4 regions of the Cohnella cellulosilytica genome follow, and region 1 is predicted to be linked to each of the others. Evidence: predicted binding sites of a transcription regulator. Region 1 holds the regulator's gene; each other region holds the start of a gene.
What was found. Region 1 encodes Rex, which represses fermentation and respiration genes when NADH is low (regulators of the CRP and FNR family bind a similar motif). Its sites were predicted from a motif close to TTGTGAAATATTTCACAA; they were not measured.

Region 1 (5,994 bases):
TCGCTTGCCGGCAACAATGGGACATGCTCAAATCGCTAAGTGATGATATTATTGAGTTATGGCTTCAGTTCGAGGACAAAATGGGCGGCTTCCGCGATCTTCAGCAGCAGCCCGATCTCGTCGTTCAGGAACCGCAGCGGCTGCTCGATTCGTTCGTCAAGGGCCAGGGCTACTTCAAGCTGCAGATGTTCAAGCAGGCCTCCGATCAGTTGGAGCAGACGATTGCCGCCTATCCGGATTTTCTGTGCGCACGGTTGTTCCTGGCGATGTCGCTTATGCATTTGACCCGTTGGAACGAAGCGCAGCGGCACTTCCAGTTGATCGCGGCGATGACCGAGGAGAAGCGGCTGCAGGCGATCGCCTTTAACGCGCTGGGCTGCATTCAGGCCATCTATGCCCATCTGGACAAAGCTCGAACTTATTTCCATAAAGCGCTGGAAGCCGATCCCGGCTTTGCCGATCCGCGGCTTAATCTCCAGTCGGTCAGTCAAGGCAATACCCAAATTCAATTGCAGTTCGGCAGCGCGGAGCTGCAGTCGCTCGTGCAGGCGTGACGGAAAGGAAGTCTGGAATGAAATTTGCCGTGCTCGATTTCGAAACGACGGGCATGTCGTCCGATAAAGATGAAATTATCCAAGCGGGACTCGCCGTCGTGGACGAGGCGGGTACCGTTTGTTCTACGTATGCAAGCTTCGTTCGGCCTTCCAAACCGATCCCCCAGGAGATTACCCGCCTTACCGGTATCGCCGATAAGGACGTCGCGGAAGCGCCGGAGCTGGAGGATATGCTGAGCGAGATCGTCCCCCTGCTTCAGGACGCCGTGCTCGTCGGACATAATGTGGGCTTCGATGCCCATTTCCTGCAGGCCGCTCTGGATCGGGGCGGCTATTTGCCTTTCGCCGGGCGGATGCTCGACACCGTCGATCTGGCCCGCATCGTTTTCCCGACGCAGCCCTCGTACGCTCTGACCTCGTTGACCCAGGCGCTGGACATTGTCCACGAACGGCCGCATCAGGCCGACAGCGACGCGGTCGCCACGGCGCAGCTGTTCCTGCTCTGCCGCGACAAGCTGAGAACGCTGCCGATGTTTACGCTTCAGCGTCTGCATGCGATGTTCGATTCCGACCGGTACGATCTCGGTTGGCTGATCGCCGACGCGGTCGCCTGGAGGGAGACGCAGCCGCCTCTGCCGGAAGACGGAATCCATCATTTCCGCCAGTTCGCGATGAACGTCGGGGATTGGAGCGACGAGGCGAACGTTTCCGGCGAAGAGGAATCTCCGTCCTCCGCCGATTGGCCCGACATGGATTTCGAGCGTTATTTGGAAACGGTGCGCAGCGGCTTGCAGACGATATTCCCCGGCTACGAGTCCCGCGAGGGCCAGGACATTATGTTCCGCGAAGTGCGCGAGGCGCTGCAGGACGATTCCCATCTGCTCGTGGAAGCGGGAACGGGCACCGGCAAGTCGCTCGGTTATTTGCTTCCCGCTCTCTATTATGGGCGGAAAGAAGAGAAAAAAATCGTCGTCAGCACGCATACGATCCAGCTTCAGGAGCAGCTGCGCGAACGGGATCTGCCGCTGCTTCAGCAGGTGCTTCCGATGTCTTTCAAGGCGTCGGTATTCAAAGGCAGAAGCAACTATTTATGCCTGCGCAAGTTCGAGAGCCGGCAGCAGATTCCCGAGCACGCGCTCGGCAAGGAGGAGGCCGTCTCCCGGGCGGGCATGACCGTATGGCTCGGCGAGACGACCCGCGGCGAATCGGAGGAACTGAACGTCGGGGGCCGGGGCCGCGAGGAATGGGCGGCCGTCGCCAGCGACGCGGCCTCCTGCCTGAACCGGGCGTGCCCCTGGTTCAGAAGATGCTTCTACCATCGGGCGCGCAACGAAGCGGGCAAAGCGGATTTGATCATTACGAACCATGCCCTGCTGTTCACCGACATGAGAGCCGAGCATCGTCTGCTGCCGGCCTACGATCGGCTGATCGTTGACGAGGCGCACCATTTGGAGGAAGTGGCCAGCAGTCACCTCGGCCAGAAGACGTCCTATTCCTCTCTGATGATTCCGCTTCAGCGGCTGTGGAAGGACGCTCGCACGGGATTGCTTCCGCAGCTGATCGGCTCCGTTGGGGAGATGCCTTCCGATTACGCCGGAGCGTGGACGGAGAAGCTCGAACTGCTTCTGCCCAAGGCACCGGAAATTCGCGACGCCTGGGAACGCTGGATGGAGGCGCTGTTCGCGATGCTTGCCGCCAACGCACCGGCCGACGAAACCGGGAGCTTCACGCTGCGAATCAAGCCAACCGATCTTCCTGCGCAATGGGAGGCGCTCAGCGTGGACGGCAACAACGTCATCCAGCTGCTGTCGGACCTGATTCGCCCCCTGGAGAAGCTGACGGTCGAAATCCGCGAGGAAACGGACGAGTTGACCGTGCAGGGCCTGTTGACCGACCTCGGAGGCGTATTGAAGGACCTGTCCAACATTCGCGCCGATACGCAGTCGTTCGTGACGCTGGGGCGGCCCGAGTTCGTCTATTGGGCGGAGGGGCACTCTCAGTACCGCAACCGTTCCGTCAGCGTCTACGGGGCGCCTGCGGACGTCAGCGGGCTGCTTAAGGAAGGCATGTTCGACAAGAAGGCGAGCGTCGTCATGACCTCGGCGACTCTGACGATCGACAAGTCGTTCAAATACGTGACCGAGCAGCTCGGCCTGGGAGACGCGGAGCAGCGCGGCCGCCTCAAGACGGCGATGCTGCCGTCCCCGTTCCGCTATCGCGAGCAGGCGCTCGTGCTGATTCCGCGGGATTTTCCGGGGATCAAGGGCAGGGACGGCGAAGCGGCGTTCGTCGAGGCGCTGATCGGTTCGCTGCGGGACGCCGCGATAACGGTAGGCGGCAGAATGCTCGTCCTGTTTACCTCCTACCGCATGCTGAGGCACGTTCACGGCCCGCTCAAGGACAGTCTTGAGCCGGTCGGAATTCAGGTGCTCGGCCAAGGGGTGGACGACGGCAGCAGAAGCCGGCTGACCCAGCAATTCATGAAACGGCCGGCTTCGGTGCTGCTCGGGACAAGCAGCTTCTGGGAAGGCATCGATCTGCCCGGAGACGCGCTGACCTGCCTGGCGATCGTCCGGTTGCCGTTCCAGCCTCCCAACCATCCGGTGGCCGAGGCGAAGTCCGAGAAGCTTCAGGCCGAGAAGCAGAACCCGTTCATGAAGCTGTCGCTGCCGCAGGCGGTCATCAAATTCAAGCAGGGCTTCGGCCGTCTCGTCAGAACGGCCAACGACAAGGGTATCGTTATTCTGTACGATACGAGAGTCATCGACACGAATTACGGAAAATATTTTCTATACTCGCTGCCGGGACCGAAAATGGAACATCTGCCGCTGGCGGGCATGACGTCGAGAATCAAATCGTGGTTGAATCCGGAAGCCGACGGCGACAATAACGCGGCCGCCGCGCAAGAGAGAGGGGACATGCGATGAAGCCGATCAAAATATCCGAAGCCGTCGTCAGAAGGCTGCCGATTTATTTGCGCTACTTAAACGAACTTAGTCTCAGCGGTATTCAAACCGTATCTTCGCAGGATCTCGGAGAGAAGCTGGACCTGAACCCGGCGCAGATCCGCAAGGATCTCGCTTACTTCGGCGAATTCGGCCGCAAAGGGGTCGGCTACAACGTCGATTACCTGATCGAGAAAATCCGCCAGATTTTGAAGCTGGACAAGACGATGAACGTCGCTCTGGTCGGAACGGGCAACCTGGGACGTGCGCTGTGCAACTACAACATGTATATCAAGGACAATATGAAGATCGTCGCCGTGTTCGACGCGGACGTAAGCAAGTCCGGAACCTCGATCAATCATCTGAAGGTCCAGCCGATGCAGGAGCTGTCGGAGACGGTGCGCAAGCTCGATATTGCCGTGGGGATCATTACGGTGCCCGCCGGCGAGGCGCAGAACGTCGCCGACCGGTTCGTCGCGGCAGGCATCCGCGGGCTGCTCAATTTTGCGCCCGTCGTATTGAAGGCGGCTCCGGGTGTGCGCATCCATAACGCCGATTTTACCGCCGAGCTGCTCAGCTTGGCCTATTACATGGATCACCAAAACGAGGAAGAGCCGGAAAGGGACGTGGAGCAATGACGCGGCTGTTGATCAAGCAGGGCACGTTTGTAACCATAGATGAGAATTTGCCGGAGTTTCAAGGCTGGCTGGCTGTAGAAAATGGAAAAATCGCCGCGATGGGCGAAGGGGAAGCGCCGCAGGAGGAGACGGCCCGGGCGACCGAGACGGTGGACGGGAAAGGGCTATTGTTCATGCCCGGCCTTGTCAATACGCACGGCCATGCGGCGATGACGCTGCTGCGCGGAATGGCCGACGATCTGGTGCTGCAGGATTGGCTGCAAAACCATATGTGGCCGACCGAGGCGAAGTTTACCGGAGACGACGTCTACTGGGGCTCGGCGCTGGCTGCCGTCGAAATGATCAAGAGCGGAACGACGACCTTCGTCGACATGTACGATCATTCGCGGCGAGTCGCCGAGATGACGGAAGCCTCCGGGCTAAGAGCGAGTCTGGCCAGGGGCGTCATCGGCCTGTGCTCGGAGGAGGAGCAGAAAGCGAAGCTGGAGGACGCGATTCGCTTCGCGCGGGAATGGCACGGCCAGGCGGACGACCGGATTCGCGTGATGATTTCGCCGCACGCTCCGTACACCTGTCCCCCCGACTTTATTTTGAAGTTTGTGGAAGCGGCGCGCGAGCTGAATGTGCCGCTGCATACGCATATGTCCGAGACGCTTGCCGAGGTCGAGCAGAACGTGCGCGATTACGGCTGCCGTCCGGTCGAGCATCTGGACCGTCTCGGCGTGTTCGGCGGACCGGCGCTGGTCGCTCATGCGGTTCATCTGAACGACGAGGAAATCGCTTTGCTGGCCGAGCGGAAAGTGGCCGTATCCCATAATCCGATCAGCAACCTGAAGCTGGCGAGCGGCGTAGCCCGCGTGCCCGATTTGCTTAAGGCGGGCGTCACGGTGTCGCTCGGAACGGACGGCGCGGCGAGCAACAACAACCTCGACCTATTCCAGGAGATGACGACCGCGGCGCTGCTGCACAAGGGCGTAAGCGGCGATCCGACCGCCGTTCCGGCGACAGAGGCGCTTCGGATGGCCACGCTGTACGGAGCTCGCTCGATCGGGCTGGAGGGCGTTGTCGGGCAATTAAAAGTCGGCTTCAAAGCGGATCTCATCGCCGTTAATATCGCGCAGGCGCACTTCGTGCCGCGTACGGATTACGTATCCCATCTCGTCTATTCGGCCAGAGGCTCCGATGTCGTTCACGTATGGGTGGACGGCAAACAACTGCTGCGCGACGGCCGGCCGACGACGCTGGACGAGGAGAAAATCATGGCCGAGGCGGAAAGCCGCTACCGGAGGCTGCGGGCATGAACAGGGGCCGGAGCGAAGGGAAGCGGGTGCTTCCCTCCCTTACTCCCGGCAGGTGGCTTGTCATTGTCGCCGGATTCGTCGTGTTCGTCGCCGTCTCGTTCGTGCTCTTCATCAGCTCGGCCGATTCCGAATATCGCAAGGCCGAGAACCAGGCGATTCGGGTCGCGAAGGAGCAGGGCGAGCTGGTCAAGGTGCTTGACTCGGACCGCCACACGTGGCAGGAAACGGTGTGGATCGTGACGGGCGAAGATGCGGGCGGCGAGCAGTGGACCGTGTTCGAGCTGGAGAACGAGGTCGTGCGGAAAAAAGCCAGCGAGAACCTGAACGAGCGGCAGATGCTGGACAAGTTCGCCGCGGCTCATACCGGAAAGCCGATCCGGATTATGCCCGCCTGGTTTAACGGTCAGCCCGCCTGGGAAATCCGCTATTGGAACGAAAGCAGCGAGGACCGCCAATCGCTCGATTTCTATTCGTTCGAGGACGGCTCGCTGATCCGAACTTATGTATTATCTATTCAGTAACGGACGACTCTCCAGTCGGAAAAAAGCACGTACTA
Region 2 (5,994 bases), on a different contig from region 1:
GGATGGGGATTCCCATACGGTATTACGTGGGAGGAAAACGAGCGGATAAATAATGATTTCAGTCTGTTTGCAACGGCGCCTTCTGAGGAGCCGGAAGAAGCGAACAGTAGGTTTCAATGGGATTTCCGATAGTTCCTGTACATGCCAGTCCATATTACACTGAATTATAAGGTAAACTATAGATATCGAACTTAGACGTACCGAAAGGATACGTGTGACATCGTGGACGATATCTATCAAAAGCATGAAGCGGCTTTGCGCGAAATCGACCGATTGAGAGAAGAAAATCGCCAGCTAAAACCTCTAACCGAAGAACGTATTGAAGAGGAAACCCCTTCGGAACATTCGCCCTCATTACTCAACGTCTCGAACACTGATGCTAAAGTCACTCAATGTTCGACGGTAGGAAAGAAGCTTGCTTTGTATCGGAGCTACTTTCGGGGGAGAGATGATGTATACCAGTTCTCAACGCGATAACGACCTGTTAACGTGTTCTTTGCCAAGCACACTAAAAATTGTGTTGGCTGATCGAGTATACGTAGAAAAAGCAGATTTGCCTACTTCCGCAATTAATCGCCTTATGAGGCTTGCTTCATTCTCGAACCCTGATTTTTATAAAACTCAGGCCATGAGATTGTCCACATACGGTAAACCGAGAGTGATAAGCTGTGCAGAGGATTTGCCCCAACATATCGCGCTTCCTAGAGGTTGTTTAAGTGCGGTTTTGGATCTTTTTGAGCAAAATGGATCACAGGTTGTTGTTGAGGATAAACGGTTTTCCGGCTGTGCCATTCACGTTCGATTTGACGGAGAGTTAACGATGCTGCAAGATACGGCGGCGAAGGCCATACTCGCGCATGATATTGGGATATTGTCTGCAGCTACAGGCTTCGGCAAACGGTTGTCGCTTCCAATATTATCGCCAGTCGCAAAGTAAATACGCTGATTTTGGTGCATAGGCGGGAGCTTATGGAACAGTGGAAAGAGCGGCTGCAAACCTTTTTGAGTATGCCTAAGGATGCTATTGGGTGGATTGGCGGCGGGAAAAATAAGCGGACGAATATTGTAGATATCGCCGTCATTCAAAGTTTGAACCGAAAAGGAGAAGTAAACTCGCTGATAGAGGAGTATGGACAGGTTATCGTCGACGAATGCCATCATTTATCCGCGTTTAGCTTCGAGCAAGTTTTATTGAAGTCAAAAGCGCGATATGTGTTTGGGCTGACGGCTACGCCAAAACGTCAAGACGGACAAGAGGCCATCGTCATGATGCAGTTAGGGCCTGTTCGTATTCGTGTGGATGCGAAAATGTTGACGGGATCGCGAAGATTTGCATTATCTGTAGTGCCGCGTTATACCGATTTCCGTCTGCCGTCCAACGTATTAAATCCGTCGATACAGGAAGTGTACCAATTTCTTGTAGAGGATGAAGCGCGCAATACGATGATTTTCGATGATCTTCTTCATTGCTTGGAGGAGAAAAGATCGCCGTTGCTGCTAGTAGAGCGAAGAGCACATGCGGAATATTTCGCAGAACGCTTGCGTCCATTTGCGAAGAACGTGATCGTATTGCAAGGCGGAATGGGGAAGAAGCAAAGAGACGCTATTCGTGCGAAGATAGCCAGTATTTCAGATGATGAAGAGAGAGTATTTATTGCGACCGGGAAGCTAATTGGTGAAGGTTTTGATGATTCCCGGTTGGACACATTGTTTCTCGTTCATCCGATTTCGTGGACCGGAACCTTGCAGCAATATGCCGGTCGGCTGCATCGTTCCCATGCGAATAAGCGTGAGGTCAAGATTTACGATTATATTGACCTTCAGGTACCGATGTTAATGAGCATGTACAAGAAACGAATTAAAGGTTATCGCAAAATGGGGTATAAGGGAGCGGAGTTGTGAAGCGCAACTGTTCGCTTACTATTCAAAATCCTCCACTTCAACAAAATCGATAATCTCCCGGATATCGTTGATGCCCAGGGCATCGGCGATTTTTTCGATATGAGAGAAGTTGATGTTAGCGCGTTTGCCGGTGGCTAGCTCGCTTAAGGCGGCGTGTCGAACATCAGATAAGCGTGAAAGCTCTCTTAGGGATATCTCGCGTTGTCGGATCAAAGCATGTATTTTGACGATTACTTTTTTGGCCATGGACCTCACTCCAACTTTAATATTGACTATACGCAAAAACGTACCATATAATGAATTTTGTTCCGGTACGCAATTGCGTAATCTTCATTTTGGAAATTAGAAATGAGGCCAGCCCATGATCCTACAAGTAATCGCCTCAAACGGAGAGCATCGGATGTTGGATGTAGCGGACATAGTATACTTGCAAACCGACGGTTACGGAGAAGTGCTGTTTTACACTTTTGATGGCAAGTATCGGGCGATAACTCGACTTGGGGAGTGGTCCGAATTATTGCGGGAGAAAGGTTTTTTGCAAATGGATCGAGGTACGGTCGTGAACATGCGGAAAATTATATCCTTGGATAGGGGCTTGCGTGTGATCAAAGTAGCGGTATCTGAGGGAGATGTGAATATTCCAGTATCGGAGAGGGCGCAGAAGCAGCTGCTGAAACATAAAACTGAAGGTTATTAACTTAGCGAAGTTAAACACGGGTGGAAAGTAAGCTTATCAAAAATTTTTCAATGATCAGGGAGATGAAATGCTTTAATTCCCCGGCTTCTTTGGGACGATTTCCAATGAAACGGCCCCCATACGAAAAAAAATATAAAATATAGCGAAAGATTCCACCGGATTACCTATACGAAATGTCATTAATGAGGTAAAATATAGGTATCAATGTGATTTAATTCACAATTTATGCTTAAATCAGGATTTATGACATCACCTAGGGGAGGAAACAGAATGTCCGAAGCAACTGTAGCGAGTGTCGAGCGGGAGACGGCCGTATCCGAAGCGGCTGCCAAGTTGGATGTACTGGATCAATTAATGAAACCGGAAGTGCAGCAGGCGATTACCGTCTTGGTGGATCAACTGCCGAAGTTGGCCGAGATGATGTCCGTGCTGACGAATATTTACGATGTCGCCCAGAAGGTGGCCGCGGATCGCGTGCTGATTCAGGATATCGTCGGCGGCATTCAGGAAGTCGCCAAGCCGCTGGGAGAGAAAGTGAAGGAATACGCGTCCGCGGCAATCGAAGCGAGCGACCGGGCGGAGAGCAGCAGCGAAACGATTGGCGTATTCGGCATGCTGAAGCTGCTGAAGGATCCGGAATTGCAAAAGATGCTTCGTTTCAGCCAGGCTTATCTGAACATCCTGGGCGAGAGAAAGCAAAGCCAGAACTAAGAAGAGACCCATACACAGGCGAGAACGGAGGACTATAGATGAGCAAAGAAATTTTGATTCTCGGGGGCGGTTACGGCGGCTTGCTTAGCGCCCTGTCCGCAAGAGCGCATTTGACGGTTGGCGAGGCGAACATTACGGTCGTTAACCGCGCGGGCACGCATCAGATTATTACGGAGCTGCATCGGCTGGCCGCGGGCAACGTGTCGGAGAAAGCGGTAGCTCTGCCCCTGGAGAAATTGTTAAAGGGCAAACAGGTCAATATCGCGGTAGGGGAAGTGCAAGCGATCGATGTCGAAGGCAAGAAGGTGGCGTTGACCAACGGAACCTCTTACCGCTACGACGCGCTGGTGCTTGCGATGGGAAGCGAAACGAACTATTTCGGCATTCCGGGACTGCAAGAGAATAGTCTGATCCTGAAATCGGTGTCGGATGCGAACCGTATTTTCGCCCATGTGAAGGAACGGATCAAAGCCTATGCCCAATCGAAAAATAAAGCGGACGCGACGTTCGTCATCGGAGGAGGCGGTCTGACCGGCGTGGAGCTGGTAGGCGAACTGGCCGACGAGCTGCCGGCTATCTGCCGCCAGAACGGCGTTGATTTCACGGATATTTCGCTTTATCTGGTCGAAGCGATGCCGACCATTCTGCCGATGTTCTCGCCGGAGCTCATTCAACGGGCCGTGACCAGCCTGGAGAAACGCGGCGTGGAATTCTTGACGAGCCTTCCGATCACCGAAGTGAAAGGCCAAACGGTTACCTTGAAGGACGGCCGCACGATCGACACGAACACGCTGGTCTGGACCGGCGGCGTACAAGGCAACTCGCTCGTCGCCAATTGCGGCATCGAAGTTAATCGCGGCCGCGCAACCGTCACCGAAGCGCTGCAATCCACGTCCCATCCCGACGTCTTTCTGGCGGGCGACTGCGCGGTCGTTTTCGGGCCGGAGGGCCGGCCTTATCCGCCGACCGCACAATTGGCTTGGCAGATGGGCGAGCTTGTCGGCGCCAATATCGCCGCGGCTTTCAAGGGCATGACAATGGACAGCTTCCAACCGGTATTCTCCGGTACGCTGGCCAGTCTTGGACGGAAAGACGGCATCGGCTCCGTCGGCGAGACGGGCATCGAGCTGCGCGGACTTCCGGCGTCCCTGATGAAAAAAGCGAGCAACGCCCGCTATTTGAGCCACATTAACGGACTGTTCACGCTTGCCTACTAGGGCGTGTATGCAAACCCGCTCAGGGGCATTTTTCACCGCCTTTTCGCCCCCTGCTGCGTCACTTTTGCTTGACGTACCCCCGGTACGCCTTCGCAAAAGTTCCTTGCATGGAACGAAAATTCGGCATAATCTGCTGTCCTCGGAGTATGCATACACGCCCTAGCACAAATCGCAGCACAAACGAAGCAGCCTCGATTCGGCATTTTGTCGGGTCGCGGCTGTTTTTGCATTTTCTCCAATGGTGAAAAAATCGGTCATTTTCCAGATTTGCCATACTTCCGCCCTGTTCGAGACCCCGATTATCAGGGAAAATCAGGTGGTGAAGCCGAGGCCGCAAGGCGGCGGATTCGCAGAGTTGCAGAGGCGCTCGGAAGGGTTACTTCGGCGGTGTAAATTGGTTCGAATCCAATCCGCGGTCATCGCATAAACATGCGGCGGATCGTGTGCTTCAAAAACCTTTCCAACCTTTTCCCTCTGCGATTTAAGAAAAAAATGGTTGACATGGTTAAAGATGAGATGTTAGGATTACCAACAAATCTTGAATCTGGAAAGGAGTGCGGGACCATGCAAGAGATGAATCGACTCGATTGGATTAACCAGCCGGCAGTCTATGCCGAACAGCTCCATGAGCAGTGGCTGGAGACGCATGAATTCCGCATTCCATTTCATAGAGGCCTTCTTTACAAGCGCAGAGGATCCGTTGCGGCTGGCCGGCTGTATGCTACAGCCTGACTCCGTTCGCGATCGCATACATAGCGTTCTTGTAAAGACTGCCGAGGCTGGCAGTCTTTTTCTATGGGGCACAAGCCTAAGCATAGGAGAAGACGGCGGCGACAGGGGTCTTTTTTTATACTTGATCCCTCCAAAGTACATATCGCAACAAAAACTCAGTTTGAAAGAGAGGCGAGTCCCATGAAAAACAATTTGTATCCATACGAACGGAATTGGCGTCAGCAGGATCATGAGATCGAAACAGAGGATAGCCGATTCGCGAGAGAAGGGCATCGATGGCCGGATTTCCGGCAGAGATGTCGCAGCTTCTCCTAAGCGGGAGCAATCTCGCGGCGCGATTCGAGCTATCCGGTTTCCGAATCCTTCTTTCCCGGTTTCAACGGGGGAGCGAGGCGGGGGACAACGGATAGCTTTTTATTTTGGAGACTATGGCGAAAGGGCGAACGCGGCGGTTTGTGACTCCGTTAGTACCAGTTCGAGTCTGGTTGGTCTCCCCAATTATTGCTCGGTAGCCAAGCGGCAAGGCAGATGACTTTGAATCATCGATCGCAGGTTCGATTCCTGCCCGGGCATCCATACATGGATAGGCGTTATCAGATAGGCTGCCGCGATTCGGCGGCCGACAGATCGGCGGGGAAGACCCGCTCCTGTCCTCCACGGCGTGGTGGTGAAAAGGAATAACACACGGGCCTTTCACGTCCGGATGTGCGGGTTCGAGTCCCGTCCACGTCTCCA
Region 3 (5,994 bases), on a different contig from region 1:
AATATATCCACGCCCGCTCTTCCTTCCCTCATTTCGACCTGTTGGGAAGGAAGCAGCAGGAAATTTTGCTCAAGGAAAACCTTCACCATCATCTCGAGCGGTTCAGACTGAACCCGCTTTGAGAAGCCCCTCTCCTGGACGGAACGCAAGCGAAAAACGGCGAACGAATCCCGTCCGCGCCATCTCCGGCTCGAATTCCGCAAGCAAGGGGGGCTATCCCCCAGGCCGGCGGGTTAGCCGGCCTGGGGAACGCCCCCTTGTCTCCTGCGGATTACTTCTTATTCCAATCGAAATCTACGGCCTTCAGGAAAGCTCTCGCCAGCACGGCGTGTCCCGCCTGTGTCGGATGCACGCGATCCCAGGCCAGCGTCGCCGAATACAGCTCCTTCAGCACGGCGTCGAAAGCGGCCTGCGTGTCGACGAACAACGCGCCGCTCTCCTCCGCCACCCGCTTCACGATCGCGCCGTATTGGTCCATCGTCGCGCGCATCGCGTCCTGCTTGTTGCTCTCCAAATAAAACGGCGTCATCAGCACAAGCTGGCCCACATGCGGCTTCGTCCGCACGACCAGCGCGCGGAGCGTAGACTCGTAACGGTCCGGATAGACGTGCCCTTCCGGAATAAACGGAGTGTCGTACTGCCGCCACACGTCGTTCGTGCCGATCATGATCGACAGCCAGTCCGGGTTCTGGTCGAGCACGTCTTCCTGCCATCTATTTTCCAAATCGACAACGGTGTTGCCGCCAAGCCCCTTGTTGACGACGCGTATGCCAAGCTCCGGATATACCGCCTGCAGGAAGGCGTCGACCAGAGAGACGTACCCTTTCCCCAGCGCTCCGAACAGCCCTTCGCCGGCAGGCCTGGCCCGGTCGCAATCCGTAATCGAATCCCCGATGAATAACAGCTTCTGACCCTTTTGCAATTTCATCGTCGCAGTCTCTCCCCGTCGGTTTCCAAAATGTACAACCCTGGCGCCAAACAATTCCCATTGTACAACGGAAACCGCGGGAAGAACAGACTTAGATCGAAGAGATCGACGAGATCAATCCTTTCAGCTTGTCGGCCGAACGGTGCAGCAGTTCCTTCTCCTGTTCCGTGATCGGGATGTCCATGACCTCGCGGACGCCGGTCCGATCCACGACGCACGGCACGCCGAGGAACACGTTGGATACCCCGTGGTAATCCTGCAGCAGCGTCGAGACGTTGAGCACGGCGCCTTCGTCGCGCAGAATCGCGGTGACGATCCGATCGAGGGCCAGTGCGATCGCGTAATAAGTCGCTCCCTTGGCGCTGATGATCTGGTAAGCCGCGTCGCGCGTGTTCAGAAAGATTTCGTCCCGCTCTTCGGCGGTCAGCTTCACTTCCGCTCCGGCCACGTTCGCGAGGCTCCACAGCGGAAGCTCGGAATCTCCGTGCTCGCCGATAATATGCCCATGAACGCTGCGCGGATCGATGCTCAGCTTGTCGCCGATCAAGTAGCGGAACCGGGCGCTGTCGAGCAGCGTGCCCGAGCCGATGACCCGGTGGACCGGCCAAGCGGACTTCTTCCAGGAAAAGTAGCTCATAATGTCAACCGGGTTCGAAGCGATCAGCAGAATGCCGTGGGAATTGACCTTCATCACCCTCGAAACGATGCTGTCGAAGATCGCGACGTTGCGCTTAAGCAGATCGACCCGCGTCTCCCCGTCGCGCTGGGCCGCCCCCGCCGTGATGATGATAATATCCGCTTCGCGGCAGTCCTCGTACGTGCCCGCCCATACTTTGGCGCCGCCGAGGAACGGCATGCCATGGTTCATATCCAGCGCGTCTCCGACAGCCTTCTCGTGGTTGGCGTCGATCAGCACGAGCTCGTCCATCCGATTTCTTAACAGCAGCGTATACGCGGTTGTCGATCCGACCGCTCCCGCTCCGATAATAACCACTCTTGTTTTTTTCGCGTTTGTCGTCATATGGCCAGCCTCCGATATTTCTATTCTTCCATAAAGGGTTTGTTAACGTAGTAGTACATGTAGCCGAGCAGCAGCCCGCCTCCGATGAGATTGCCCAGCGTTACCGGAATCAGGTTGTGCGCGACGCCGGCCCAGGTGATCGTTCCCGGATGGTTCAGAACGAGCGCGATCGCGAACGTGCACATGTTGGCAATGCTGTGTTCGTAGCCCGAGATGAAGAAGCAGAAGACGAACAGCATCATCGCGAACATTTTCGCCCCGTCCGACTTCATGAACATCGGCACGAAAAACGCCAGGCAGACGAGCCAGTTACACAGAATTCCCCGAAAAAACAGCTCCATTGCCGGAGCGTGCATCTTTTTCTCGACGACGCTGAGCAGAAAGCCGTTAACCGACGATTCCTCGAACAGCCCCGTCGTGTAGATGAGCAGGGCGAACGCCGCCGCTCCCAGAATGTTGCCCGCGTAGCTGACGATCCATAACCTTACCGTCCTCGTCCAGCTCATTTTGCGGCGCAGCGCCGCGTAGCTGTAATAGAACGTGTTGCCGGTAAACAAATCTCCCCCGCCGTAGGAGATCAGAATGATCGCGCAGCCGAACGTGGCGGCCGCCGCCGGATAAGTCATCGGGGACTGCACGTTGTAAAAATAGCTGCCCGTCTTGAAGGCGACGATAACGCCGAAGCCGATGAACATGCTGGCCAGCATGGAACGCGCGATGTAGCGAAGCAAGCTCTGTTCGTAGATTCGGGATTTTTTCAAAGCCAATTGTTCAACTTTCTGCAGCGCCTCCGTCTCCACGGACGTCCCCTCCTGTCGCCTTGCCGTAGTAGAAAACTTACCACATTCCTTTCCCTTTGAATGTAACAGGATTCACATTTTCGCTTCGTCGGGCTTGGATTCCGGGGCGAGATCGGGTTCCGGCTTGTTGGAGGCGGCTTCCAATTCGTTCGATGCGGCTTCCAGCTCGTTCGATGCGGCTTCCGGCACGTTAAGCGCGGCTTCTGGCTCCCCGCAAGTCCCCCGCGGCCCCCTCCGAGAAATGCCGCGAACCTAGAAAATGCTGCGAATAACATTCGACGGAAGCTTGTCGGTTTCCTTCATGCAATGAGAACTCTACTCCCCTTGTGGATACGGAGAAAGCCTTCCGCAATGTGCTGCGGATTCGACTGACCCGCTGCGGTTTCCTCCAGGAATGCGAATCCTATTCCATCTGCGGGACGAAGCGGCTCCCTGCCGCGAAAAAAAATCGCTTGGGCGCCTTCCGGTTACCGGGGACGGGACGCTTGGGCGGAGTCGGTACGAAGCGCGCGGTCGACCAGCCTGACGATGCCGAGCATCAGGAAGCACAGCGCGAGCGCAACCAGTTCGAGTTCAAGCAAATACCACGGCCAAGGGGCCAGCAGATCGAGCAGGGACGCCGTGCTCGGCTTGCGGGCCAGAAACATAAAGTTGGTGCCGGCGAGCGCGTTCGTAACAGCGGCGGGAACCGCAATGACATGCAGCCAGCCGAGCGCCCGGAAAACCGAGGCCGTTGTTGGACGGTAGCCTTCGATCGCGGTCAGGAACACGCTCGCTCCAATAATCGCGCCATGCGCAATAAAGAAATGAAAATAGCGAAATTCCGGATATCCCGCGTCCAGATTGGGCGTGAGCAGCGCTTGCAGCGCGCCGACGATGCCAAGGAAAAACGTCACCTCATACAGCTTGCGGCTGCGCGTGAGCAGCACGATCGCCGACAGCCACATCATGACGCTGCAGAGCTGAAAGGGCAAGGAATACAGGCCCCAATTGTCCGTCATTCCGTACCACACTTGCAGCGACAGCTCGCAGCCGACGAGCGTCGCGACAAGGATATGCCTGACACGGCGATTCGCGCGAGGGGTTCGCAGCCGCTTGCGAAACAGCACGATCCCGACGACGATCGCCGCCGCCATCGCCACCCCCAGCGCGTGCGCCGCCGAGAAAGGTTCGAAACCCGCTGTCGCCATATTCGTTCATCCTCCCCATTTTCGTAGGCTTTATTTGGAAATTGTGCGTTACTTCCGCTAACTTCATTCTAGAAAATCGGCGCGCAAAAAAAAGTACCAACTTCTCTTGGTACCTCGTCGCCGCCCCGGAGTTCAGTCGCTCTTGGGAAATCAGTAAAGTATGTTGCTTGAGGGAATGCTCCGGGAGTGCAGGTGGATTAAACGTCGCTAGCACATGGGACGACCCTATTGGGCGGAAGTTCGTCGGGCTGGCAGCTTTAAAATAACCCCTTTTCCTTCGCCTCGCGGGCGGCTTCTTTGGAGCCTTTGGAGCCGAGCTTTTTTAGGATGTGGTTGACGTGGTTTTTGATCGTGCGAATCGACAGGACGAGGCGGCTTGCGATCTCCGTCTGGGTGTAGCCTTTGTCGATCAGCTTCAGCAGCTCCAGCTCGGAGGGCGTGATCAGGTCCTGCATTTTTTTCTTTTCGAACTCGCGCTCGAGCTGTTTCAGCCTCCGGAACTCCTCGCGCATCCGTTCGGCCGCCGCCGGACTGATCGGGGATTCCCTTCTTGCCGCGGCGCGAACCGCGTCAGGAAGCGACTCAAAGTCGCTTTTGATCTGATAGTCGATCGCTCCCGCCTGGAAGGAACGGAAGATCAGCTCCTTTTCCTCCATCGAGGTGAGCATAACGACGCGGGCTCTCGCAGCCGCCGCTACCTCCTCCGCCAACCGAACGCCTTCAGGCTCGCCGTGCAGCATAATGTCCATCAGCACCACATCCGCCGCAAAACGCCCCGAAGCCAGTTCCTCCCGCAACACCCCAGGCTCGTCAGTCGCGAATGTAACCTCAATATCCGATTGGCCGTCCAAATAAGCGCGCAGGCCGCGAAGCCAATCCTTGTCGTCCTCGACGATTCCGACTTTGATAAGTTCCATCCACATAGCATCTCCTTCCTTATCGACAGCGGACTATAGCCTGAGCGAACGGGACAGCCAGCTTCATCGCGGGCTGCCGGCGTCCCTTCCAGCGATCTCCTGATCGGACGGGATAGCCTGAGCGAACGGGATAGCTAGCTTTCCTCCCGAGCCGCAGGCGCCCCATCCGCCGGTTTACTGACCGGACGGGATAGCGGCAAATGCGGCGATTTAACCGCCCCAACGCTCCTTTTCGGAAACGCCATGTACACGCTCGTACCTGAGCCCGGCCGGCTGCCCAGATGCAGAGAGCCTCCGTGCTTGCGCATGACATGATAGGCGTACGGCAGCCCGAGACCGAACCCGCCGGCCCCGCCTTTTGTCGTATAAAACGGCTCCAACGCCTGAGCAGCCTGATCCTTGCTCATCCCCGGTCCCGTGTCCCGCACCTCCAGCGTCAGCTCCCGCTTGCCTTCCTTCAACGATACGGTCAGAACGCCCTGCCCATTCATCGCCTCCAACGCGTTGGACACGACGTTGCCCAGAGCTTCTCCCGTCTGCGCCGGATCGATCCGGCAGCTCCAGCCCTCCGCCAGGTCGAGCTCCAGCCGCACTTGCCCGAAGCGCGGCACGAACGGCTTGATCGTCTCGCGAACGAGCTCGTCCAACCGAACGTCCTGCGGCCGAATCTCCAAATCCTCCGTCCGCCGGTGCACGCGGGAGATCATCTCCTGAATATGGCTCGAAGCCCTCTGCACGACCTCCAGATCCTCCAGCAGCCCGGATTGGTTCGTCGACGCCGCGTAGCTCTTCATTTTATCGGTAAAAAGCCGCATTTTCCCCGCATCGTTCTTGATCGCATGGTGGAGAATGGCCGTCCCCGACGTGACCGCCCGCAGCGTAGAATCGAGCCGCCGCCTGTCGACGAGCAGCCTCATCCCGAGAAATCCGTACGTGAACAGTCCGATCAGGAACACCGCGACGCCGAGACCGACGAACCACACATTGTACCGCCACATTCGCAGCATGCCCAGACTCGGCAGCACGTAGCTCATCACCATCGACAGCAGCGCCGTCGGCAGCACGGCCAGGCAGATCATCCAATGCGTGTGGGACAACGTGCGATGACCCGTTTTTTTGGACAGGACGATCCCGGCTG
Region 4 (5,994 bases), on a different contig from region 1:
GTCGAGGCTGCGCGGAACGCTCGGGAAAAATACAGCTTGGCCTTGAAGTAAAAGTCTTCAGAATGGAAGATCGCAATATCTCGGCGCGGAACGTCAGGTCAGCCGGTTTTACCGGCTGGCCTATTTGGGTTGCTGTTCGAGCTTTAACGCCGTCACCGCCGATCCGTTTATGATTTTCAAAAAAATTCACATAACGTACACAGCTTTCGCAAGATTATGGCCCCTATGAGCCATACAGTTCTCCCACGTATGTGACTATACTTTTGCTTGCATATTTCAAGTTTAGATCGGAGGAGCACTCATTGAGCGAATTGGCCAAAGCAATCCCCCCGCAAGAAAGCGATCCTTCCCAGGCAATCCAAACGCTGCAAGGAGGCAGGTCTTCCAAAGCGCCAAATGTAAGGCAAGCCGTTTTTCAGGCCGTATGGAGGTGGCATTTTTACGCCGGTATTATCTTTGCTCCATTTCTGATTGTTTTAGCGATCAGCGGCTCGGCTTATTTGTTCAAACCGCAAATCGAAGATTACCTTTACAGGGATTTCCTGACGGTAAGCCAAACGGGTCAGCATCCGATGTCTCCGGCGGAGGTGATTGCCAAGACCGAGAAAGGTTATCCGGGCGCGAAGGTTTCTTCCATTACGCTAATGAAAGCGCCGACTGACACGTATAGGCTTTCTGTCAGTCATTTTGGCACGCCGACAACCATGTATGCCGATCCTTATACCGGGAATATCAAAGGAGCGTTAAACGCTGACAAAACGTTCTCGGCTATCTTCAAGAAATTGCATAGCCAACTGCTTATCGAAGGAACCTGGACGAATCGTCTCGTTGAACTGGCGGCATGTTGGGCGTTGATCCTTGTTCTGACCGGGTTGATTTTGTGGTGGCCTCGCGGCAAAAAGAATATCTGGGGCACGGTATTGCCCCGGCTGAGCAAGCCGGGAAGCCGAATGTTCTGGCGCGATCTGCATGCCGTGCCGGCTTTTTGGATTTCGCTTGTGCTTGTCGTGATGATATTGTCAGGGCTGCCTTGGTCCGGCGTACTTGGTCCGCGGATCAGCGAATTGGCCGACTCCACCCGTACGAACGTTCCTCCTTATGCTTACAGCTTCGGCGCAAAACCGGAGTCGACTACGGTCGCGAAAGATATTGCCGAGGATCTCCCCTGGGCCGCGGAAAACTTGTCTGTGCCGGCGTCGTCCGCAAGCGGAGGATATGTGGCGCTGACCGTCAACGACGTTGCCGGTATTGCCGACAAGCTGGACGTCTTAAAGCCTTACACGATCACGCTCCCCCGCGGGGAAACCGGCGTATTCACCGTGTCGACTTCGCACGACAAGCCTGACACAAGCGCGACGCTGCATATCGATCAATACAGCGGCGCCGTGTTGACCGATGTGCGCTTCGCCGACTACGGCATTATGGGCAAATTGATCTCGTATGGCATCGCCTTTCATGAAGGTCATCTGTTCGGATTGGCCAACCAACTGCTCGGTCTGTTCGCCGCCTTGGGACTCGTGCTTGTCTCGATCAGTTCATATTTCATGTGGCGTAAACGCAAGCCCGACGGACTTGGCGCGCCGAACCGATCCAAAAACCGCAAGGTTTCGGTAGCCGTGCTGGTATTGATGGTTGTGTGCGGCGTCGTCATGCCGCTTGTCGGATTGTCGCTGATCGTCGTCGTGCTACTTGATTGGTTCGTCATTCGCAGAATCAAGACGCTGCGGCACTGGTTCTCAGCTTAAGAAGAGGGTGGGGGTAAGATATGAAGTTTCAATTTAAGTCTGTCCGCAATGGTCTGGCACTCGCCGTTCTTGCAATCGCCCTCGGAGGCTGTACATCGGACACGGAAGGAAGAGACGAACGCGGTTTCGCTCCCCATCTGACCGTCGACCTGAGCGCGCCGGCTCCGGCGGATGCCCAATCGGAAGTTTTGCTGTCCGTAGAGGTGAAGAAAAACGGGCAGCCGCTGCTTCAAGCAGATCAAGCGGAATTCGTCGTCTGGCCCGAAGACGATCCAGCGGGAGCGTTGACGGTCCCTGCGCGAGAACAAACGCCGGGCGTATACGCGGCGAATTATGTATTCGGAGCGGAAGGATTGTATATCGTGCAAAGCCGTATCGCTTCCGCCAATCTGGAGGCGATGCCGGCCAAACGAGTGGCCATCGGCGAGGAAGCCGTAGAGAGACTGTCGCAATTGGAGCATGCAGGCGATGAAGAGGTCGCCATACCGGAAGGCGGTCACCATGGTCATTGAGCGTGGATGCGGAGAGAATCGAGCTTAGAAGCTACCCCGACTCCGAGATGAAAACGCTGCTCGAAATTTTGCGGTACAACGCGGAACAATTGGGACTTATTTCTTAAGAACAACGATTTCTCGGAAGTTCACTTGATTGTAACTGTTTTCACATAGCTGTCTCCACCCTGTCACAGAACGCTCACGCGTCTCCCTCTTTCGGGCCATATACCGGACGATCCTTTTTCTTATAATAAGGAGAACTCCGGAGCCAGAAATAACGCGGGAGGAAGTGATGGAGTGGAAGTCGTCGAATTGGCCAGGCTTCAGTTTGCGCTGACCACCATTTTTCATTTTGTGTTCGTTCCCATATCCATCGGTCTTTCATTGATCGTGGCGATTATGGAGACGCTGTACGTCGTGAAAAGGGATGAAAGATTCAAGCGTCTGACAAAGTTTTGGGGGACGTTCCTGCTTATCAACTTTGCCGTGGGCATCGTGACGGGCATTTTGCAGGAATTTCAGTTCGGGATGAATTGGTCTGATTTTTCGCGCTTTGTGGGCGATGTGTTCGGAGCTCCTCTGGCAATCGAAGCTCTGCTCGCATTTTTTCTGGAATCGACCTTTATCGGGCTTTGGGTGTTCGGCTGGGAGCGCCTCTCCAAAGGTTTACATCTGGCTTGCATGTGGCTCGTTGCAATCGGTACGATGCTGTCCGCGCTGTGGATTCTGGCGGCGAATTCGTTTATGCAGCGTCCGGTGGGCTTTGCGATCCGCAACGGGAGAGCGGAAATGACCGATCTGGCTGCGCTGCTTACCAACGGCCAGCTATTATGGGAATTTCCGCATACGCTGTTTGCCGCATTTGCGACGGGCGCGTTCCTGGTCGCCGGAATCAGCGCCTGGAAGCTGTTGCGAAGAGAAGAGACGGATTTCTTCAAGACGTCGCTCCGAATCGGGCTGATCGTGGGCGCGGTGTCCTCGCTGGCGATCGCGCAGTTCGGGCATGGTCAGGCGCAGTACTTGGTGGACACGCAGCCAATGAAGATGGCGGCCAGCGAAGGCTTGTGGGAGAGAAGCGCGGACCCGGCTCCATGGACCGTATTCGCGGCAATCGATAACGAAGCCCAAGAGAATCGTTGGGAACTCAAGGTCCCCTATTTGTTGAGCTTCCTGTCGTACAGTCGGTTCGACGGTTCCGTGCCGGGCATGAAGGAATTGCAAGCGGAATATGAACAAGTTTACGGACCGGGCAACTATATCCCCCCCGTGAAGACCACATTCTGGAGTTTCCGGATCATGGTGAGCGCGGGAAGCGGCATGATCCTGCTCAGTCTTTACGGGCTGTATCTCATGCTGCGCCGCAAAGCGGGCCAGCTTCCGAAAGTTTATCTGTTTCTGATGGTGGCGGGAATATCGCTGCCCTTCATCGGAAACACCGCGGGCTGGATCATGACGGAGATCGGAAGACAGCCCTGGACCGTATTTGGATTGCTTCGCACGGAGCAATCGGTTTCGCCCGGCGTAAGCGCTGGGCAGGTCGGATTTTCGCTGGTCGCTTTTACCGCTATCTATATCCTTCTGCTGGGACTGGCGGCTTGGCTGTTTTATCGTACTGCCCGCAAGGGACCCGAGTCGGCAGAGCGTTCCGGTGAAGAAACGATTTTCGATCCTTATCGAAGGGAAGGGGGACAAGAGCATGTCGTTCAATGAAATATGGTTTCTGCTGATCGCCGTGCTTTTTACCGGTTTTTTCTTTCTTGAGGGATTCGATTTCGGAGTGGGCATGGCTGTTCGTCGGATCGCGGACAACGACCTTGAGCGCCGCACCGTCATTCATACAATCGGTCCGTTCTGGGACGCCAACGAGGTGTGGCTCATTACGGCGGCCGGAGCGATGTTCGCGGCATTTCCCCATTGGTATGCGACTCTGTTCAGCGGCTATTATTCGCTGTTGGTTCTCGTACTGCTTGCGCTCATTTGTCGCGGCGTCGCTTTCGAATTCAGAGGCAAGGCGGAGGGAGAAGGCTGGAGGAAGCTATGGGACGCGGCGATCTGGATCGGCAGCTTCGTTCCGCCCTTGCTTCTCGGCGTTCTGTTTGCCGGCACGCTGAAAGGCGTTCCTATCGGAAGAGACATGGAGATGAACGCGCGGCTGGTCGATATTTTCAACGGTTATTCTCTGCTTGGCGGCGCGGTTGTCGTCGGCTTATGCTGGCTTCACGGGCTGGTTTTTCTTTCTCTCCGCACTTCAGGGAAGCTGAGGGAGCGAGCCCGGACGAAGGCGCTGCGCTGGCTTCCCTGGCAGGCTGCGCTGTTGTCCGGCTTTGCCGTCTTGACCGTCTATTCCACGGATCTGGCGGCAAGGCGCGAACTTTGGCTCATTCTCGCCCTTGTTCTGGGGGCAGCATCCGTTCTGCTTGCAGGCTTCTTTCTGCGTCGCGGTCGCGAGGGTTGGGGGTTCGTCATGACGGGCTTCCAAATTGTACTGCTCTTTGCGACTTTGTTTATCGGACTTTTTCCGCGTCTCATGGTCAGCTCCATGGCGGATGAATTCGCTTTGACGGTCTTTAACGCCGCTTCAGGAGAATATACGCTGCGCGCCATGACAGTCGTTGCTGTCGTTCTGCTTCCTTTCGTCGTGGGATATCAGGCGTGGAGTTACTTTGTTTTCCATAAGCGAATTACGAACCGCGACCATCTGGAATACTGATGGACAGAAACTGGTTTGCGCTTTCAGGCTTCAGACGGCTTGCGCTCAAGCTGACGGCCGTTTCCGCGTTCCATGCGGGAGCGGTTGTAGCGCAAGCGTTGTTCCTGGCAAAAGCGATTTCGCTCTTGTTCGCAGGAAGTCCTATTCGGGATGCTCTAGGTTCACTGTTGTTGTTCGTGATCGTTTTTTTCGCGCGCCAAACGTTGGCCTGGCTTCAGCAGACAGCTGCCGGATCCTTCGCGGAGCTGCATGCCGAAGAGGAAAGAGAGCGTTTTATTTCGGCCGTCTTCTCCAGAGGTCCGCGGTTTGCTGCCCAGGAAGGCGGCGGCGAGTTGACCGCTCTGGCGATGGAAGGTCCGGATAAGCTTCGCGTCTATCTGGAACTGGCCATTTTTCGCACTATTGACACTCCGGTCGCGACGCTGGTCATCCTGCTGTGCGTCTTCGGATTAGACTGCGCATCCGGAATCATTCTCTCGCTTGCCATGCCGGTTATCATCGCTTTTTTTATCGTGCTTGGGTTGGCCGCTCGCAAGCAGGCCGATCGCCAGTGGCAGACGTTCAGGCGGCTTGCCGGTCATTTTGCCGACACCTTGCGCGGCTTGGAAACGCTGCTGGCTTTGGGCGTTAGCCGGGAGCACGGCCGATTGATCGCGAGAACGGCGGAAAGATACAGGCATACGGTCATGAAGACCCTTCGCATTGCCTTTCTCTCCTCACTGTCGTTGGATATTTTCAGCATGCTGGCTATAGCGGGAGTCGCGGTTGGGCTCGGTTTTCGTCTTATCGACGGAAGCGTAGTCTTCGAGAGAGCGCTTGCGGTGCTGCTGCTTGCCCCCGAATTTTTTGTTCCGATCAGACAATTAGGGGCGGATTATCACGCTTCCCTGGATGGCAAAGAGGCTTGGAAGGAGCTCAAGAAGGTGTCGAAGGGGGCATTCGCTCCGAATTTCCCGGATTCCGGAAACTCCTCGAGGAGAGTGAACGACGAGGCGCCAGGGACATTGACGCTCAATCAAGTTGTCGTTTCGGCGCCTGCAGGAGA

Region 2: a site for Rex is predicted at 2,804-2,821, ahead of ACFFT4_RS03885 (DUF1641 domain-containing protein). Genes of this name have one in related genera too.
Region 3: a site for Rex is predicted at 2,810-2,827, ahead of ACFFT4_RS22655 (formate/nitrite transporter family protein). Genes of this name have one in related genera too.
Region 4: a site for Rex is predicted at 2,394-2,411, ahead of ACFFT4_RS05495 (cytochrome ubiquinol oxidase subunit I). Genes of this name have one in related genera too.

Annotation. Positions count from the first base shown of each region.
Region 1 covers NZ_JBHMDN010000012.1:277,558-283,551, reverse strand. The annotation lists gene ACFFT4_RS09635 (hypothetical protein) at 1-554, shown strand, start outside; gene ACFFT4_RS09630 (ATP-dependent DNA helicase DinG, 3'-5' exoribonuclease type) at 572-3,481, shown strand; gene ACFFT4_RS09625 (redox-sensing transcriptional repressor Rex) at 3,478-4,137, shown strand; gene ACFFT4_RS09620 (amidohydrolase) at 4,134-5,438, shown strand; gene ACFFT4_RS09615 (cell wall elongation regulator TseB-like domain-containing protein) at 5,435-5,959, shown strand.
Region 2 covers NZ_JBHMDN010000007.1:185,222-191,215, reverse strand. The annotation lists gene ACFFT4_RS03915 (hypothetical protein) at 1-132, shown strand, start outside; gene ACFFT4_RS03910 (hypothetical protein) at 223-477, shown strand; gene ACFFT4_RS03905 (hypothetical protein) at 452-937, shown strand; gene ACFFT4_RS03900 (DEAD/DEAH box helicase) at 952-1,902, shown strand; gene ACFFT4_RS03895 (helix-turn-helix domain-containing protein) at 1,921-2,148, opposite strand; gene ACFFT4_RS03890 (LytTR family DNA-binding domain-containing protein) at 2,303-2,599, shown strand; gene ACFFT4_RS03885 (DUF1641 domain-containing protein) at 2,870-3,310, shown strand; gene ACFFT4_RS03880 (NAD(P)/FAD-dependent oxidoreductase) at 3,349-4,527, shown strand; tRNA gene ACFFT4_RS03875 (tRNA-His) at 5,682-5,756, shown strand; tRNA gene ACFFT4_RS03870 (tRNA-Gln) at 5,762-5,835, shown strand; tRNA gene ACFFT4_RS03865 (tRNA-Glu) at 5,918-5,994, shown strand.
Region 3 covers NZ_JBHMDN010000033.1:31,653-37,646, reverse strand. The annotation lists gene ACFFT4_RS22670 (hypothetical protein) at 1-122, shown strand, start outside; gene ACFFT4_RS22665 (SGNH/GDSL hydrolase family protein) at 272-928, opposite strand; gene ACFFT4_RS22660 (L-lactate dehydrogenase) at 1,020-1,949, opposite strand; gene ACFFT4_RS22655 (formate/nitrite transporter family protein) at 1,970-2,749, opposite strand; gene ACFFT4_RS22650 (YwaF family protein) at 3,217-3,939, opposite strand; gene ACFFT4_RS22645 (response regulator transcription factor) at 4,197-4,856, opposite strand; gene ACFFT4_RS22640 (sensor histidine kinase) at 4,991-5,994, opposite strand, start outside.
Region 4 covers NZ_JBHMDN010000008.1:132,658-138,651, forward strand. The annotation lists gene metE (5-methyltetrahydropteroyltriglutamate--homocysteine S-methyltransferase) at 1-51, shown strand, start outside; gene ACFFT4_RS05485 (PepSY-associated TM helix domain-containing protein) at 264-1,745, shown strand; gene ACFFT4_RS05490 (FixH family protein) at 1,766-2,257, shown strand; gene ACFFT4_RS05495 (cytochrome ubiquinol oxidase subunit I) at 2,537-3,949, shown strand; gene cydB (cytochrome d ubiquinol oxidase subunit II) at 3,936-4,949, shown strand; gene cydD (thiol reductant ABC exporter subunit CydD) at 4,949-5,994, shown strand, end outside.